DNA from 2 places in the Stenotrophomonas sp. YJH_SMC_101-4 genome. Region 1 is predicted to be linked to the other one. Evidence: predicted binding sites of a transcription regulator. Region 1 holds the regulator's gene; the other holds the start of a gene.
The links. Region 1 encodes HrcA, which represses chaperone genes, less so after heat shock. Its sites were predicted from a motif close to TTNGCACTCNNNNNNNNNGAGTGCNAA; they were not measured.

Region 1 (9,642 bases):
AAGGCAGTGCAGGCTGCCCGGCGGCGGCCGTGCATGGGGTACTGGCGCGCCCGCAGCAGGTACTGCTGGATGGCGACCGCATCGAGCTGCTACGCCCGTTGCAGGCCGACCCCAAGGACAACCGCCGGCGTCGCGCGCTCGGCGGTTGATTCCTGCCGCCCGTCCGTGCGGACGGGCAGGGGGCGTCAGCGACCCTTCTTCTTCTTGTCCTTCGGCAGATTGCGGCCGAACTGGCGCACGGTCTGCTGGGCCAGGGCCTTGTCGTTACCCGGGAAGTAATCGCCTTCCCAGCGGGTCACGTTGTCATTGTCGAAGAACACGGTGAAGTTCTTCACCTCGGTGCGGCCCAGGCGGTTCACGCGCTGGCTGGAGGTGTAGTCCCAGCGCTGGGCGTGGAACGGGTCCGGAATGGACGGGGTGCCCAGCAGCGCAGTGACCTGCTGCTTGCTCTGCCCGACCTGCAGCTTGGCCACGGCATCTTCCCGGATCAGGTTGCCCTGATAGATGGGTTGCTTGTAGATGATGCCGCACCCGGTGGTGGACAGGGCGACGGCGGCGACCAACAGGAGATTGCGCATCGGGACTGGCGGTTGGGGAAATCAAACCGATGATACACTCCCGGCGTGCCACCGCGACCCAATCCGAGGCAGCTGGCGCTAAATCGCCAATGAACGGAGACCTATGGAAACCCACGACCTGCGAAAAGTCGGCCTGAAGGTGACCCATCCACGGATGCGGATCCTGGCGCTGCTTGAACAGCGCAATGCCCAGCACCACATGACCGCCGAAGATATCTACCGCCAGCTGCTCGAGCATGGCGACGAGATCGGCTTGGCGACGGTCTACCGGGTGTTGACCCAGTTCGAGGCCGCCGGCCTCGTGCTCAAGCACAATTTCGAAGGCGGCCAGGCCGTCTACGAGCTGGACCGTGGCGGCCACCATGACCATATGGTCGACGTGGACAGCGGCAAGATCATCGAGTTCGAGAGCCACGAGATCGAGGAACTGCAGCGCAAGATCGCTGCCGACCACGGCTACGAGCTGGAAGAGCACTCGCTGGTGCTGTACGTGCGCAAAAAGCGCAAGTAAGCCGTTCCTGCCAGCTGGATGCGACCAAACCCCGGGCTTGCCCGGGGTTTTTCGTTGCTTACGGTAGATCCACGCGATGCGTGGATGGCCCCATGAGCACCTCAAGATCGACCGCCTCGGCCATGGCCCGGTTGCCCGCATCGCCCGGGTGCAGGTGGTCACCGGAGTCGTAGGCGGCCGCCATCTGTGACGGATCGGCTGGGTCCCGCAGCGCGGCGTCCAGGTCGATCACCGCGTCAAAAGGGCTGTCCGTGCGCAGCCACGCATTGAGCTGCCGGCGCAGGACATCCTTGTCCGGGTGGTAGTAGTCATCCAGCGGCGTGTCGGGCAGGGCGCCGGCGAACGGTGCCAGGGTGGCGCCTACGATCCGGATACCTCGGCCTCGGGCCTGCTCGGCCAGGGCGCGATACCCCGCCTGTAGTTCCGCCAGCGCGGGCCGGGCCTGGTTGCGGGCGAACGCGGTGCCAGGCCAGCTGATGTCGTTGATGCCGATCAGCACGATCACACTGGCCACGCCGGGCTGATCCAGTGCATCGCGCTGCAAGCGGGCCAGAACCGACTCACCCATGCCGTCGCGCAGCAGCCGCCCCCCGGATATACCGGCGTTGACCACGGCGATGCCCCGCGGTGCCAGACGCGCGGCCAGGTGGTCGGTCCAGCGCTGGTCCTGGTCGAGGCTGGCGGTGGCGCCGTCGGTGATCGAGTCGCCGATCACCACCACGCTACGTGCGCGGGCGGCGGCCTCGACCTCGATGCCGGCCAGGAACAGGCGGGCAGTGGTGCTGCTGGCCGCGCTCAGAGCCTGGGCCCGGCTCTGGTCGCCGGGCGCAGTCCAACTGGTCTGGCGGCCTTCCCAATGGAACGTCTGCACCGGCGTCGGCCCGGGCACGAAGATACTGACCTGCAGCGCCTGCCGGTCATCCGTGGCCAGTGACAGCGGATCGCTCAGCCGTTCCTGTCCGGGGCCGATCAGCACCCCGGGCTGGCCGTCGAAACTGAGCGGCTGCGGGGTGGCTCCCGCACGTGCGGCCACGCTGGCCGCCCCGATCCGCAGCGGCTGGGTGCCGTAGGCATTGCTCAGCCGCACCCGCAGCCGGGGCCCGCCCAGGCTGATGCGCGCGGTCTGGCGGAAGGTCTGGTCATGCAACGTGGCCGGGACCAGGGTCGGGAACAGAAAATCCGCGCCCCAGACCGGTTGCGGGCTGGCCTGCCAGCTGGCAACCCAGTGCGGGGCGGATGCGGCACTGGCGACGCCGGACAGGGCGAGCAGGGTGGTGGCGGTAAGGTGGCTCAGGCGGTTCATCGGGCGGTCCCGGGTGGAGGGAACACCATGGTGATTCCGTGGTTATCTGTGAACTAGACTGCGCATGGATAATCATCTGTGAACTGGATTCATTGCCATGGCGCGACCAGACATCAACCGATCCGGCGAGCTGGAAGTGTTCGTGCGGGTGATCGAGACCGGTGGCTTCTCCGCCGCCGCCCGCACCCTGGACATGACGCCCTCGGCGGTGAGCAAGCTGGTGGCCCGGCTGGAACAGCGGCTGGGCACGCGCCTGCTGCAACGCTCCACCCGCCAGCTACAGCTGACCCCGGAAGGCTGCGCGTTCTATGAACGTGGCCTGCGCGTGCTGGCCGACCTGGAGGAGGCCGAACGCTGCGCCAGCGCACATGCCGAGCCGCGCGGACGGCTGCGGGTCAATTCCAACGTGCCGTTTGGCCAGCACTTCCTGTTGCCGCTGCTGCCGGCGTTCCTGGAGCGCAACCCGCAGGTGGGCGTGGACCTGACCCTCAACGACGAGGTGATCGACCTGCTGGAGCAGCGCACCGATGTGGCGGTGCGGGCCGGGCCGCTGAAGAGCTCCAGCCTGGTGGCGCGGCGGCTGGGCGCGACGCGGATGATGATCGTGGCCGCGCCGGCCTACGCGCAGCGGCATGGGCTGCCGCGCGACGCTGAGGAGCTGCAGTCGCACAATCGGCTGGACATCGGCCATGCTCGGGCGATGCAGGGCTGGCCATTGCTGCAGGACGGACGCGAGCGGATGGTGCTGCCCAGTGGCAATGCCCGCGCCAGCAACGGTGATGCACTGCGGCAGCTGGTGCTGGGTGGTCTGGGCATGGCACGGCTGGCAGCGTTCCAGGTGCAGGCCGACATCGCTGCCGGACGCCTGCTGCCGGTGCTGGAGGAAGCCAATCCCGGTGACCTGGAAGAGGTGCACGCGGTGTTCCTGGGGCAGGGCGGCTACCTGCCGCTGCGGGTGCGCGCGTTCCTGGATTACCTGGTGGAAACGGTGGACCTGGCACGGCCCTTGGGGTGAGAGCGCCGGCGGACAGAAGCCGAGCATGGGCTCGGCTCTACATGTCGGTTTCGTTCGGGACGTTCCTGTAGAGCCGAGCCCATGCTCGGCCCGGTCGGCGTTACACCTGCAGCAGCTTGCGTGCGGCGGCGCGCGCTTCCTTGCTCACTTCCACGCCGCCGAGCATGCGTGCCAGCTCTTCCTCGCGCGCCTTGCTGTCCAGCTTTTCCACTGCGCTCTGGGTCATGCCTTCCACTGGCGCCTTGCTGACCCGGTAATGCGCGTGGCCCTTGGAGGCGACCTGTGGCAGGTGGGTCACGCACAGCACCTGGCGCTTCTCGCCGAGGGCACGCAGCTTCTGGCCGACAATGTCGGCCACGGCGCCGCCGATGCCGGAGTCGACCTCGTCGAACACCATGGTCGGCACCGCATCCAGGTCCAGCGCGGCGACTTCGATGGCCAGCGAGATACGCGACAGTTCACCGCCCGAGGCGACCTTGCGCAGGGCGCGCGGCGGTTGGCCGGCATTGGCCGCGACCAGGAACTCCACGCGCTCGGCACCCTGCGGATCGGGCTTGCCGGCATCCTGCGGCTCCAGCTCGATCAGGAACTGGCCACCGCCCATGCCGAGCTCGGCGATGATGCCGGTGGTGGTGGCCGACAGTTCGGCAGCAGCGCTGCGACGGCTGGCGGTCAGCACTTCAGCCTGCACACGCCAGTCGGCGGCGGCCTTGTCGATCTCGCCGGCCAGGCGCTGCAGGCGTTCGTCGGCGCCGCGCAGCTGCTCCACTTCGGCGTGCATGCGCTCGCGCTGCGCGCCCAGCTCGTCCATCGGCACGCGGTGCTTGCGGGCCAGGTCGTGCAGGCGGCCGAGACGGCGCTCGTTCTCTTCGAACTGCTCCGGGTCGGCATCGAGGTCATCGTGCACCCGGTCCAGCAGCGACAGGGCTTCGTGCAGCTGGATCGAGGCGTTCTCGATCAGGCCGTCCACCTCGCCCAGGCGCGGGTCGTGTTCGATCAGGCGCGACAGCTCGTGGCGCACCTGCTGCAGCAGGTCCAGCGCGGAGCTGCCGTCATCGCCGTTGAGCTGGTTGCTGGCGGCCTGGCAGGCGCTCAGCAGGGCGCTGGCGTGGGCCTGGCGGCGATGGCTGGCACCGAGCGCCACGATCGACTCCGGCTCCAGGTCTTCGCGGTCCAGTTCGCGCAGCTGGTGCTCCAGGAAGCCGATCCGGTCACTCACGTCGCCCTGTTGCGACAGCGCCAGCGATTCATCGACCAGTGCCTGCCATGCGGCCGCGGCGCGGCGCACCTGGCGGCGCTCGTTCTCGTTGCCGGCATAGGCATCCAGCAGGGCCAGCTGCGACGGGCGCGCCAGCAGGGCCTGCTGTTCGTGCTGGCCGTGGATCTCCACCAGCAACGAGGCCAGGTCGCCCAGCTGGGCCAGGGTCACCGGGCGGCCATTGATCCACGCCCGCGAACCGCCGTCGGCACGGATCACGCGGCGCAGCTGGCATTGTTCTTCGTCGTCCAGCTCGTTGTCGGCCAGCCACTGGCGCGCGGCCTGCAGCTGGTCCAGCGCGAACTCGGCCGAAAGCTCGGCGCGCGCGGCGCCGTGGCGGACCACGCCGCTGTCGGCGCGCAGGCCGGACAGGAAGCCCAGCGCGTCGACCATCAGCGACTTGCCGGCGCCGGTCTCGCCTGAAACGACGGTCATGCCTGGCCCGAACTCCAGTTCGGTGGCGCGGACGACGGCAAAATCCTTGATCGAAAGATGTCTGAGCATGGGTAAGGGGGTATCAGCAGCCGCGCAACGCTAGCACGTGGGCGAGGGAGGTCCAATGACTTGCCAAGGTGATGCGCCGCCATTATCTAGTGTCCGTGTCTCACAGGTTGATTCCATGCACGGTTCTCCCGACCAGCTTGCCCCGCGTGCGCGCCATCTGCTGCGCACGCTGATCGCGCGTTACATCCAGGACGGTGAGCCGGTCGGCTCGCAGACGTTGGCGCGCGTGGCCGGCCTGGAGGTCAGCCCGGCCACCATCCGCAACATCCTCGGCGACCTGGAGGACCTGGGGCTGCTGGCCTCGCCGCACACCTCGGCCGGGCGCGTCCCGACCGCACACGGCTACCGGGTGTTCGTCGACAGCCTGCTGCAGATGCAGCCGCCGGGCGAGGGCGAGCTGGCCCGGTTGCGTCAGGAACTGGCTGGCGGCGGCAGCACCCAGGCCCTGCTCGGCAGCGCCTCGGAGCTGCTGTCGGCCATGAGCCACTTCGTCGGCGTGGTCAGCGCGCCGCGGCGCGAGCAGTTCGCCTTCCGCCAGATCGATTTCGTGGCGCTGGACGGGCGCCGCGTACTGGCGATCCTGGTGTTCGCCGACAACGAGGTGCAGAACCGGGTCATCGAGACCCGGCAGGAGTTCGCGCCAGGCCAGCTGGAGCAGGTCGCCAACTACCTCAACGCCCATTTCGCCGGCCTGCCGATGGCCGAGATCCGCACCCGCCTGCTGCTGGAGTTGCGCGACGCCCGCTCCGAGCTGGAACAGCTGCTGGCGCACAGCATCGAGCTGGCCGAGCAGGCCCTGCAGCCAGCGGCCGACGACATGCTGGTGGCCGGCCAGACCCGCCTGATGGGGGTGCAGGACCTGTCCGACCTGGAGCGCCTGCGTGAACTGTTCGAGCTGTTCTCCAGCAAGCGCGAGATCCTGCAGCTGCTGGAGCGGACCATCCAGGCGCCGGGCGTGCGCATCTTCATCGGCGAGGAGACGGGGATGATGCCGCTGCAGGGCGTCTCGCTGGTCACCGCCCCGTACACCGCCAACGGCCAGGTGCTGGGCGTGCTGGGGGTGATCGGCCCCAAGCGGATGGCCTACGACCGCATGATCCCGCTGGTGCAGGCCACCGCCGATGTGCTCGGCGCGGCCTTTTCACCCGCCGGGCGCACTCCCGGAACATCCGACGCTTGAAACGCAGCATCCCGCCCACACTAGGGTGGGTGGAGGCGGAGAGTGACCGCCAGGGACCCAGACATGAACCACGAACAGCCAGATATCGAATCCCAGCAGAGTGCCGCTGATGCGGCTGCCGCCGCCGGCGTCAACGACGAAGTGGAGCGCCTGCGCGCCGAAGTCGAGCAGATCAAGGCCGATGCGCTGCGTGAGCGCGCCGACCTGGAGAACCAGCGCAAGCGCGTGGCCCGTGACATCGAGCAGGCCCGCAAGTTCGCCAACGAGAAGCTGCTCGGCGAGCTGCTGCCGGTGTTCGACAGCCTGGATGCCGGCCTGAAGGCCGCCGGCGACGACCCGCACCCGCTGCGCGAAGGCCTGGAGCTGACCTACAAGCAGCTGCTGAAGGTTGCCGCCGACAACGGTCTGGTCCTGCTGGACCCGACTGGCCAGCCGTTCAACCCGGAACACCACCAGGCCATCAGCCAGGTGCCGGCCCCGGGCGCCGCCCCGGGCAGCGTGGTGACCGTGTTCCAGAAGGGCTACCTGCTGAACGAGCGCCTGCTGCGGCCGGCGCTGGTGGTGGTGGCCGCCGATTGATTGACTGGGCCGGGTGATGCCCGGCCCCGGTCGAGCCAGGCCATGCCTGGCAAGGTTTTCCAGGCGCTGAACACAGCGTTCGGGAGATGGCTTGAATGTTCCACGAGCCTCCCCCACATCGTATTCATCCACCGGCCGAACGGCCGGACTGACCCCAACAAGCATCCTCAGGAGTCTCCCCCATGGGCAAGATCATTGGTATCGACCTCGGCACCACCAACTCGTGCGTGGCGATCATGGACGGCGGCAAGGCCCGCGTCATCGAGAATTCGGAAGGCGATCGCACCACCCCGTCGATCGTCGCCTACACCAAGGACGGCGAAGTCCTGGTCGGCGCCTCGGCCAAGCGCCAGGCCGTGACCAACCCGAAGAACACCTTCTACGCGGTGAAGCGCCTGATCGGCCGCAAGTTCACCGACGCCGAAGTGCAGAAGGACATCGCGCACGTCCCCTACAGCATCCTCGCCCATGACAATGGCGATGCCTGGGTGGCCACCAGCGACGGCAAGAAGATGGCGCCGCAGGAAATCTCGGCCAAGGTGCTGGAAAAGATGAAGAAGACCGCCGAGGACTTCCTCGGTGAGAAGGTCACCGAAGCGGTCATCACCGTGCCGGCCTACTTCAACGACAGCCAGCGCCAGGCGACCAAGGACGCCGGCCGCATCGCCGGTCTGGACGTCAAGCGCATCATCAACGAGCCGACCGCGGCCGCGCTGGCCTATGGCCTGGACAAGGGCGACAACAAGGATCGCAAGATCGTGGTGTACGACCTGGGCGGCGGCACCTTCGACGTCTCGGTGATCGAGATCGCCAACGTCGACGGCGAAAAGCAGTTCGAAGTGCTGGCCACCAACGGCGACACCTTCCTGGGCGGCGAAGACTTCGACAACCGCGTCATCGAGTACCTGGTTGAAGAGTTCAACAAGGACCAGGGCATCGACCTGCGCAAGGATCCGCTGGCCCTGCAGCGCCTGAAGGACGCTGCCGAGCGCGCCAAGATCGAGCTGTCCAGCGCCCAGCAGACCGAAGTGAACCTGCCGTACGTCACCGCTGACGCGTCGGGTCCGAAGCACCTGAACATCAAGCTGACCCGCGCCAAGCTGGAAGCGCTGGTGGACGACCTGATCAAGAAGTCGATCGAGCCGTGCCGCGTCGCCCTGAACGATGCCGGCCTGCGTTCGAGCGACATCAGCGAAGTGATCCTGGTCGGCGGCCAGACCCGCATGCCGAAGGTGCAGCAGGCGGTGACCGAGTTCTTCGGCAAGGAACCGCGCAAGGACGTCAACCCCGACGAGGCCGTGGCACTGGGTGCGGCGATCCAGGGCGGCGTGCTGGGTGGCGACGTCAAGGACGTGCTGCTGCTGGACGTGACCCCGCTGTCGCTGGGCATCGAAACCATGGGTGGCGTGTTCACCAAGATCATCGAGAAGAACACCACCATCCCGACCAAGGCCTCGCAGGTGTTCTCCACCGCCGAGGACAACCAGTCGGCCGTGACCGTGCACGTGCTGCAGGGTGAGCGCGAACAGGCCCGCTTCAACAAGTCGCTGGCCAAGTTCGACCTGTCCGGCATCGAGCCGGCCCCGCGCGGCCTGCCGCAGGTGGAAGTGTCCTTCGACATCGACGCCAACGGCATCCTGCACGTGTCGGCCAAGGACAAGAAGACCAACAAGGAACAGAAGGTCGAGATCAAGGCCGGTTCGGGCCTGTCCGAGGAAGAGATCGCACGCATGGTCGCCGACGCGGAAGCCAACCGCGAAGAAGACAAGAAGTTCCAGGAACTGGTGCAGGCCCGCAACCAGGCCGACGCCCTGATCCACGGCACCCGCAGCGCGATCACCGAGCACGGCAGCAAGGTCGGTGGCGAAGTGATCGGCAAGGTCGAGGCGGCCCTGGCCGATCTGGAAACCGCGATGAAGGGTGACGACAAGGCACAGATCGAAGCCAAGTCGAAGGCGCTGGAAGAAGCTGGCCAGTCGCTGTTCGCTGCCGCTTCGGCCGACCAGGGCGGTGCTGCGCCGGGTGCCGACGCCGGCAACGCAGGCAAGGCGCAGGATGACGTGGTCGACGCCGAGTTCACCGAAGTCAAGGACGACAAGAAGTCCTGATCCGGACCGACACGGGACGCTGGCCATCAGCGTCCCGTTGTCGCATCAGGGTCCTGACCGCCCACCGGCGTGTCGGGGCGCCCGACGCAAGAGCGGACCTGGTTCCGCTCTTCCGCTTTGACGAATCCCGACTTTCCGGAACCCGATTCACGATATGAGCAAGCGCGATTACTACGAAGTGCTGGGCGTTGCCCGCACCGCCACCGACGACGAGCTGAAGAAGGCTTACCGCCGCTGCGCGATGAAGTTCCACCCGGACCGCAACCCGGGCGATACGGCGGCCGAAGCCTCCTTCAAGGAGTGCAAGGAAGCCTACGAAGTACTGTCCGACGGCAACAAGCGCCGCATGTATGACAGCCACGGCCACGCGGCGTTCGAGCACGGCATGGGCGGCGGTGGTCCGGGCGGCCCGGACATGAACGATATCTTCGGTGATATCTTCGGCAACATCTTTGGTGGCGGCGGTGGTCCGCGCCAGGCCCGTCGCGGCGCCGACATCGGCTACGTGATGGAGCTGGACCTGGAAGAAGCCGTGCGCGGCGTCGAGCGCCGCATCGAGATTCCGACCCTGGCCGAGTGCGGCGACTGCGATGGCAGTGGCTCCGA
Region 2 (9,642 bases), on a different contig from region 1:
CCACCGGCGCCACCCATGGCCGGCTCGTCCTTCTTCGGAGCTTCGGCAACCATGGCTTCGGTGGTGATCATCAGGCCAGCGATCGACGCGGCGTTCTGCAGGGCCGAACGGGTCACCTTGGTCGGGTCCAGGATGCCGAACTGCAGCATGTCGCCGAACTCGCCGGTGGCGGCGTTGTAGCCGAAGCTGCCGGTGCCTTCCTTGACCTTGTTGATGATGACCGACGGTTCTTCACCGGCGTTGGCAACGATTTCGCGCAGCGGGGCTTCCATCGCACGCAGGGCGATCTGGATGCCGTGGTTCTGGTCTTCGTTGGCACCCTTCAGGCCGGCCAGTGCGGTGACCGCACGGACCAGGGCAACACCGCCGCCCGGGACCACGCCTTCTTCAACGGCTGCACGGGTCGCGTGCAGGGCGTCGTCGACGCGATCCTTCTTTTCCTTCATTTCGATTTCGGTCGAAGCACCGACCTTGATCACGGCAACGCCGCCGGCCAGCTTGGCCACGCGTTCCTGCAGCTTCTCGCGATCGTAATCGGAGGAGGTGTCCTGGATCTGGGTCTTGATCTGGCCGACGCGTGCGTCGACGGCAGCCTTGTCACCCACGCCATCGATGATGGTGGTGTTTTCCTTGGAGACCTGCACCTTCTTGGCGCGGCCCAGGTCCTTGATGGTGGCCTTTTCCAGCGACAGGCCAACTTCTTCGGAGATCACGGTGCCGCCGGTAAGCACGGCCATGTCTTCCAGCATCGCCTTGCGACGGTCGCCGAAGCCCGGAGCCTTGACGGCCACGACCTTGACGATGCCACGGATGGTGTTGACCACCAGGGTCGCCAGCGCTTCGCCTTCGACTTCTTCGGCAACGATCAGCAGCGGCTTGCCGGCCTTGGCGACGCCTTCCAGCACCGGCAGCAGGTCACGGACGTTGGAGATCTTCTTGTCGTGCAGCAGGATGAACGGGTCATCCAGGTCAGCAGTCTGCGACTGCTGGTTGTTGATGAAGTACGGGGACAGGTAGCCGCGGTCGAACTGCATGCCCTTGACCACGTCCAGCTCGTTGTCCAGGCCCGACCCTTCTTCAACGGTGATCACGCCTTCCTTGCCGACTTCCTTCATCGCGTCAGCGATGATCTGGCCGATCGACTCGTCCGAGTTGGCCGAGATGGTGCCGACCTGGGCAATCGCCTTGTCGTCGGCGGTCGGCTTGGAGATGGTCTTCAGCTCGGCAACGGCGGCCACGACGGCCTTGTCGATACCGCGCTTGAGGTCCATCGGGTTCATGCCGGCGGCAACAGCCTTGGCACCTTCGCGGATCAGGGCCTGGGCCAGCACGGTGGCGGTGGTGGTGCCGTCGCCGGCGTCGTCGTTGGTGCGCGAAGCAACTTCCTTCACCATCTGCGCGCCCATGTTCTCGAACTTGTCAGCCAGTTCGATTTCCTTGGCGACGGAGACGCCGTCCTTGGTGATGGTCGGCGCGCCGAAGCTCTTTTCCAGCACGACGTTGCGGCCCTTCGGGCCCAGGGTGGCCTTGACGGCATTGGCGAGAACGTTGACGCCGCGCACCATGCGCGAACGGGCGTCTTCACCGAAACGAATATCCTTGGCAGCCATTGCGATTACCTCGATGTTTGCGCCGGGCCGGGCCCGGCGACGAAAAGGGATGTCTTACAGAAAAGCAGGTCGCGCCGAGGCTCAGCCGATGATGGCGAGCACGTCGTCTTCGCGCAGGACCTTGTACTCGACGCCTTCGCTCTTGTACGAGCTGCCGGCGTACTGGCCGTAGATGACCTTGTCGCCAACCTTCAGCGACGGCGCGCGCACGTTGCCGTTGTCCAGCGGCTTGCCCGGGCCGACGGCCACAACTTCACCCTTGGTGGACTTTTCCTTGGCCGAGTCGGGGATGACGATGCCACCGGCGGAGATTTCGTCGGCTTCGATCGGCTTGACCACAACGCGGTCGTGCAGCGGCTTGATGCTCATGAGAGACCTCTTAAGTTATTGATTGGTCTGAAAAAGTCCGGCGATGTTAGCAGTCACACCAGGCGAGTGCCAGCAACGCGCGTGAAAAAGCCCGACAAGTCGGGAGCACGACAGAGATGGAGACCTCCACAGGCCTTTCAAGGGCCGATCCCGAAATTTTTCTCCGGACCCGCAAACCTCCTTCCCTGCGTGGACGCCTGTATAGGGATGCAACGCGGCAAGCCAAGGGGGGAACGGGTGACATTTGGTGACCAATGTCCCACTGTCAGATATCTGACGTTCATTTACGACAAAGTGTCACTGGATCGGCCTTAGGCTCGGCCGCGCATTCCCAATCACAAGGAGTTGTCGATGCGATTGCTGTCCCCGCTTGCCGCCGCCTGCCTGCTGGCGCTGGCCGCCGCGCCGGCCCAGGCCGAGGTCTTCATCAATGAACTGCACTATGACGACAGCACCGCCGCCGGTGACGTCGGCGAAGCGATCGAGGTCGTAGCCACCGCCGGTGAGGATCTGTCCGGCTACCGCCTCTACCTCTACAACGGCAGCACTCCGTCGGCCGCCACGGTCTACGCCAACAACCCGGTTCCGGCCGGCACCGCCGCCGGTTGCGGCAGCGCCACCCTGGCCGTGGTCAGCTACCCGACCAACGGCCTCCAGAACGGCCCGAACGACGGCATCGCCCTGGTCGATGCCAGCGGCAAGGTGGTCCAGTTCCTCAGCTACGAGGGCGCCATCACCGCCTCCGGTGGCCCTGCCGCCGGCATGACCAGCCAGAACATCCCGGTGGCCGAGACCAACAGCACCGCGCCGGGCACCTCGCTGCAGCTGACCGGCAGCGGCAGCCAGTACGCCCACTTCACCTGGGCCGAATCGGCCGGGCAGACGTTTGGCAGCTGCAACAACGGCCAGACCTTCAGCGGCGGCGGCACCCCGGGCCCGAACACGCCGCCGTCGGTGTCCACCACCACCCCGGCACAGGGCAGCAGCACCTTCCCGGCCGCGGCCGATCTGGAAGTGGTGTTCAGCGAAACCGTGAACCTGGCCAGTGGCGCATTCGCGCTGAGCTGCGGCACCTCCGGCAGCGTGCCGCTGACCTTCCCGGCCAGCGGCCGCAGCGTGAAACTGTCCACCAACACCGCGCTGGTGGCCGGTGAAGCCTGCCGCTTCGATATCCGCGCCGCGCGCATCACCGACCTGCAGGGCGCGCATCCGGCGGCCGACAGCCGCATCGCGTTCACCGTGGCCAGCACCGGCGGCAACCCCGACCCGGGCAATCCGGGTGTACCGGCCGGCTATTACTCCAAGGTCAACACCAGCAGCCCCAGCCAGCTGCGCTGCTCGCTGCACGCCACCATCAAGGGCCATACCGCCTATCCGTACAGCGGCTCGGGCACCAGCACCTGGACCATCCTGGAAATCGCCGACGAGGATCCGAACAATTCCGGCAGGATCCTGGATGCGTATCGCAACCGCAGCTACGCCAAGGTGACCGACCGCGCCGGCAGCGGCAGTGGCCTGAAGTACAACCGCGAGCACACCTGGCCGAACTCGCTGGGCTTTGCCACCACCACCGGTGACAAGGGCCTGCCGTACGCGCCGTATACCGACACCCACATGCTGTACCTGACCGACGCGCAGTGGAACGCCGACCGTGGCAACAAGCCGTTCGGCAAGTGCGACGCCAACTGCGGCGAGCGCGCCACCGAGGCCAACAACGGCCAGGGCGGCGGCAGCGGCGGTTACCCGGGCAACTCCAACTGGGTACGCACGCCGGACGGCAACACCGGCACCTTCGAGGTGTGGGGCAAGCGCAAGGGCGACATGGCGCGTGCGGTGCTGTACATGGCCATCCGCTACGAGGGCGGCAAGGATGCGGCGACCGGCCAGTCCGAGCCGGACCTGGAGCTGACCGACGACCGCAGCAAGATCGTCAAGACCAGCAGTTCGCCGGCCTACATGGGCCTGCTGTCCACGCTGATCGACTGGCACTTGTCCGATCCGCCGGATGATGCCGAACGTGCGCGCAATGACGTGATCTACAGCTTCCAGGGCAACCGCAATCCGTTCATCGACCACCCCGAGTGGGCGACCCCGGGCCTGTTCACCTCGGCCAAGCCGGCTACCTGCCAGCTGGCCAACTGACCGCGCAACGCAGCGGTCCATCGCCGCCGCCGGGCCCAGACCCGGCGGCGGCCCTATACTCGACGGTCATGTCGACCGTCGATCCCGTCCTGCTGCTGTTGACCACCTGCCCGGACCGGGCCAGTGCCGAGCGCATCGCGCACGCGCTGGTCGGCGAGCGCCTGGCCGCGTGCGTGACCCGCCTCGATGGCGCGCAGTCGACCTACCGCTGGCAGGGCGAGGTGACCACCGACGCCGAGCTGCAACTGCTGGTGAAGACCACCGCAAGCCGCGTCGATGACGCGATTGCCCGGATCGTCGAACTGCATCCGTATGAACTCCCGGAGTGCATCGCGGTCGAAACCCGGGCCGGCCTGCCGGCGTATCTGGACTGGATCCGGGCACAGACCCGGGAGGACACTGATTGAAGACTCTGTTTGCGCGTGGCGCCGCCTTGTGCGCCCTGATGTGGCTCTCGCTGCCCGCCTTCGCCCTGGATGAGAAGGACCTGCTGCCGGTGGACCAGGCGTTCGCGCTGACCGCCACCGCCCCCGAGCGCGGCCAGGTGCAACTGCAGTTCAAGATCGCACCCGGCTACTACCTGTATCGCCACCGCACCAGCGTCAAGGCTGATCCGGCGTTCAACGCCGGCGCGCTGCAGATGCCCAAGGGCGACAAGCACCACGACGATTTCTTCGGCGAAGTCGAAACCTATCGCGAACGCCTGCAGGCCACCCTGCCCGGCACGCCGACCGACGCCGCCGGCACCATCAGCCTGGAAGTGCGTTACCAAGGCTGCGCCGATGCCGGTGTCTGCTACCCGCCGCAGAAGCGCGTGGTGCAGGTCACCCTGCCCGGTAGCGGCGCACAGGCCGCGGCCCCTGCCGCGCGTGCCGGTGCCGCCAGCCCGTTCAACAACCCGCTGGCCGGTGCCGGCAACAGCGGCGGCCTGCGCCTGCCGGGTGCCGCCAGCAACAGCCAGGCGCTGCCGCTTCCTTCGGAGCAGGCGTTCGGCTTCGACGCCATCGCCAGTGACGGCAACACCCTGCTGCTGCGCTTCAGCCCGGCGCCGGGCTACTACCTGTATCGCGACCGCACTTCAGTGAAGCTGGACGGCAGCACCGGCGTGCTGGCCGACAAGCTGCGCTGGCCGGCCGCACAGTCGCATCGCGACGAGCATTTCGGCGATGTCTCGGTCTACTTCAACCAGGTGGAAGTGCCGCTGCCGCTGCGCCGCGCCGTCGCCGATGCGGTCGACAGCACCCTGGTGGTGACTTTCCAGGGCTGCCAGACCGATGGCATCTGTTACCCGCCGATGACCCGCCGGGTGAAGCTGTCGATCCCGGCCGGCAAGATCAACGCCAGCACCGATCAGTCGCCGCCGCGCAACGAGGTGATCAGTCCGCTGCCTACCGCCAGCGGCGCACCACGCGAAGCCGCCAACGGCGCCCCGTTGCGCCTGCTGCCGACGGTGCCCAATACGGATGCCAGCACCCCGGCCGTTGCAGGCGCCGAAAACGGCAATGAGTTCGCTGCCGATGCGCGCGGTGACAACGCCCTGCGCACGCGCCCACCGGCGACCACGCCGAATCCGGACCGTTCGTTCGTTTGGGTGCTGCTGCTGGCCCTGGCCGGTGGCCTGGTACTGAACCTGATGCCCTGCGTGCTGCCGATCCTCTCGCTGAAGGTGCTGAGCCTGGCGCAGAGTGGCGAAAGCCCGCAGCGCGCGCGCAGCCACGCCCTCTGGTACACGTTGGGCGTACTGGTCGCGTTCGCGGTGATCGGCGCGTTGATGGTCGGCCTGCGCGCGATCGGCAACGCCGTCGGCATCGGCTTCCAGCTGCAGCACCCGGGCGTGGTGGCGGTGCTGGCCTACATCATGTTCGCGGTGGGCCTGAGCCTGTCCGGCGTATTCACCCTCGGCGGTGGTATCGGCAACCTGGGCCAGTCGCTGGCCAGCCGCAGTGGCCCGGCCGGTGACTTCTTCACCGGTGCGCTGGCCTGCGTGGTCGGCAGTGCCTGCGTCGGCCCGTTCATGGGCGGCGCGATCGCCTACGCGTTCATTGCCCCGCCGCTGAAGGCGATGACCGTGTTCCTGTTCCTCGGCCTGGGCCTGGCGCTGCCGTTCCTGCTGATCGGCTTCGTGCCGGCACTGGCGCGCCGCCTGCCCAAGCCGGGCCCGTGGATGGAGACGCTCAAGCACGTGCTGGCCTTCCCGATGTACGCCACCGCGCTGTGGCTGCTGTGGGTGCTGGGCAAGCAGCGTGGCGTGGACGGCATGGCGCTGGTGCTGGGTGGCCTGCTGCTGCTGGCCTTCGGCCTGTGGCTATTCGAGCGCAACCGCTGGACCGGCTCGCGCGCCGTCACCCTGCTGGGTGTGCTGCTGGCGATCGGCGCACTGGTTCCGGCCTGGGGCGTGACCCAGCTGGCACCGCCGGCGCGCGCCGCGCAGGCGGCCACCGACAACATGGTCGAATACTCGCCGCAACTGCTGGACCGCCTGCGTGCTGACAAGCGCGTGGTGTTCGTGAACATGACCGCGGACTGGTGCGTGAGCTGCAAGGCCAACGAGCGCGCCGTGCTGTCGCGGCCGGAGTTCAAGGAACTGCTCAAGCGCACCAACGCGGTGTACATGCGCGGGGACTACACCAACGTCGATCCGCAGATCACCACGTTCCTGGAAGAGCACAAGGCCGTGGGCGTGCCGCTGTACGTGGTGTATGGCCCCGGCGCGCCGCCGACCGTGCTGCCGACCCTGCTGACCCAGGCGGTGGTCGAGGAAGCGCTGCTGCGCACCGCACGATGAAGTGGCAACGGCCAGCGCTGCTGTGGACAGCGGTGCTGGCCGCCGGCCTTGGACTGTGGGCCGGGCATCGATTGGCACCGGCGCCGGTGACGCCTGAGGCCGTGCCGGCGGAGCCTGCCGGTGCGGCCGCGGCGCCGGTCCTGCAGGTTGGCGACAGCCTGCCCGCCTTGTCGCTGCCCGATCTTGAAGGCCGGCCGCTGGACCTGCGCCAGCACGCTGCCGGTCGCCCGCTGTTGATCAATGTCTGGGCCAGCTGGTGCGCTCCGTGCGTGGAAGAAATGCCGGAGCTTGCCCGCTTCGCCCATGCCCAGGGCGACAACGGCGTGCAGGTGCTGGGCCTGGCACTGGATACCCCGGAAGACGTGCGCGGTTTCCTGCAGCGTGTCCCGGTGGATTACCCGATCGTGATCGAGACCCCGGGGCCGCGCGATGCCAGCGTGCAGCTGGGCAATACACAGGGCCTGCTTCCCTACAGCGTGCTGTTCGATGCACAAGGGCGGCTGGTGAAGGCAAAGCTGGGACCATTCGCCCACGGCGAGATCGACAGCTGGGTGAAGTGAGGGGGGTTTTTGCAGGGCTTGCAGCCCTGCACCCGGCTCAATGCAACGCCAACAGCCAAAGCGGGCGTTCCGCGGGTTGGCGGGGCGATGTCGGAGTGCGGGGACGCTGCAAGTACGTCCCTGTAAGCTTGGCAGCCGCATCCATGCGGCTGACACCCCGCACTCCGACACCGCCCCACCTCTGACAGATCTTCGCGGCTGTTGGTAGGTGTCGACCTTGGTCGACACATCTGTCAGATATCGATATTCAGAACGGAATCAGACCCCGTGCCGACCAACGGTCGGCACCCACCAAAGCAGAACGCCGTTCCGACAGATCGCAGGAAACTGTCGAAGGCGGGGTGGGTCCGGTTGAGGGGGACGGCGCAAGTACGTCCCTGTAGCCTTGGCCACGGCATCCATGCCGCGGACACCCCCTCAACCGGACCCACCCCGCCAACCCACGGAAAGCCAGCTTTTGACGTTGACGTTGCTCCGGCTTGTAGCGGGTGCAGGGCTGCAAAGCCCTGCAACAAAACCCTCCTTGACCGTAGCCCGTCCGCCACGGAGAATTCCGCGACTAATTCTCATTTGCTGTTGCGCAGGATGCGGGCGGCAGCCTTCCTGGCCCTCCTCCTTCGATGTTCAAGAACGTCCTGTTCCAACTGCACTGGCTGCTGGGCATCACCGCCGGCGCCGTACTGGCCGTGATGGGCCTCAGCGGCGCCGTGCTGTCCTTCGAGGACGAACTGCTGCGGGCGGCCAATCCCGGTTTCGCCGAGATTGCCGAGCACCATGCCGACGGTCAGCTTCCGCTTGAACTGAGCGAGCTGGTGCCGCTGCTGCAGGCCGACAGTAATCGCCCCCTGCAGCGCCTGCGCGTGGATGCCACCGGGCTGCGGCCCTCGGTGGCACGCTTCGCCGGTGGCAAGGAACACTGGGTCTACTTCGATCCGTACAGCGGCGAGCGATTCAGCGCCCTGCGCGGGCAGGCGTTCTTCGATTTCGTCGAGGACCTGCATCGCCACCTCGCCGCCGGCGAGCGCGGCAAATGGATCACCGGCAGCTGTGCGATCGCCCTGCTGTTCTTCACCCTGTCCGGCCTCTATCTGCGCTGGCCGCGGCGCTGGTGGCACTGGCGCAGCTGGTTGGCGGTGGAATGGAAGCGCAGCGGCCGTGGCTTCCTGTGGAGCCTGCACTCGGTGGTCGGCACGTGGGTGCTGCTGATCTACCTGATGAGTGCGCTGACCGGCCTGTGGTGGTCCTTCGACTGGTATCGCAGCGCCGCCAACACCCTGCTTGGCGTCGCACCGGCCGCCAAGCACAAGATCGCCACCGGCGCCGCCCTGAACCTGGAACGCGTCGAAGCCACGCTGTACGCACTGCCCGGCGTGCGCACCGGCTACATCGACCTGCGCCTGCCGGAGAAGCCCGGGCAGGCACTGAATGTACGCGTGATGGCCGGTGATCCGTCGCAGCGCGGCGGCCAGCATGACCGCGCGCATGATCTGCTGCAGCTCGACCCAGGCACGGGTGCCACGCTCGATGCCCGCCCCTATGCACGCCAGGGCGTCGGCGCGCAGCTGGCCACCAGCGTGTTCGCGCTCCACTCGGGCAGCTACTTCGGCGTGCCCGGGCGTGTCGTGGTGATGCTCAGCAGTTTGGGCATGAGCCTGTTCTTCATCACCGGCTGGATGCTCTATCTGGACCGCCGACGCAGCCAGCGCGCTGCGCGTGGCCTGCGCCAGTCGCTGCCAGCAACGCCTGCCGATGGCGGTGGCACGCCGTGGCTGGTGGTGCATGCCAGCCAGAGCGGACTGGGCGAACAACTCGCATGGCGCGCAGCCGCGCAGCTGCAGGCATCCGGTCATGCGGTGCAGGTGCTGCCGCTGGCCCGCGTCGATGCCGTGCAGCTGGCACGCACCGCGCAGGCGCTGTTGGTACTGAGCACCTTCGGCGATGGCGAACCACCGGATGCGGCGCGAGGTGCTGCACGACGGCTGATGGCACAGACACTCGACCTGTCAGGCCTGCAGTTTGGACTGCTGGCGCTGGGTGATCGACAGTACCCGCACTACTGCGGCTTCGGCCGCCAGGTTGATGGCTGGCTGCTCGGCAACGGCGCGCGCCCGTTGTTCGACCGCATCGAAGTCGATGCCGCCTCGGTCGCGGCGCTGCGCCAATGGCAGCTGCAGCT

Region 2: the regulator HrcA is predicted to act here: its motif matches at 2,026-2,052, upstream of AC5P8D_RS12860 (co-chaperone GroES).

Annotation. Positions count from the first base shown of each region.
Region 1 is NZ_JCAFTP010000002.1:940,296-949,937, forward strand. It holds gene AC5P8D_RS10685 (RnfH family protein) at 1-149, shown strand, start outside; gene AC5P8D_RS10690 (outer membrane protein assembly factor BamE) at 186-578, opposite strand; gene fur (ferric iron uptake transcriptional regulator) at 682-1,089, shown strand; gene AC5P8D_RS10700 (SGNH/GDSL hydrolase family protein) at 1,148-2,392, opposite strand; gene AC5P8D_RS10705 (LysR family transcriptional regulator) at 2,490-3,407, shown strand; gene recN (DNA repair protein RecN) at 3,508-5,169, opposite strand; gene hrcA (heat-inducible transcriptional repressor HrcA) at 5,285-6,349, shown strand; gene grpE (nucleotide exchange factor GrpE) at 6,413-6,928, shown strand; gene dnaK (molecular chaperone DnaK) at 7,111-9,036, shown strand; gene dnaJ (molecular chaperone DnaJ) at 9,191-9,642, shown strand, end outside.
Region 2 is NZ_JCAFTP010000003.1:429,714-439,355, reverse strand. It holds gene groL (chaperonin GroEL) at 1-1,610, opposite strand, end outside; gene AC5P8D_RS12860 (co-chaperone GroES) at 1,692-1,979, opposite strand; gene AC5P8D_RS12855 (endonuclease) at 2,331-4,121, shown strand; gene cutA (divalent-cation tolerance protein CutA) at 4,190-4,528, shown strand; gene AC5P8D_RS12845 (protein-disulfide reductase DsbD family protein) at 4,525-6,906, shown strand; gene AC5P8D_RS12840 (TlpA family protein disulfide reductase) at 6,903-7,466, shown strand; gene AC5P8D_RS12835 (PepSY domain-containing protein) at 8,087-9,642, shown strand, end outside.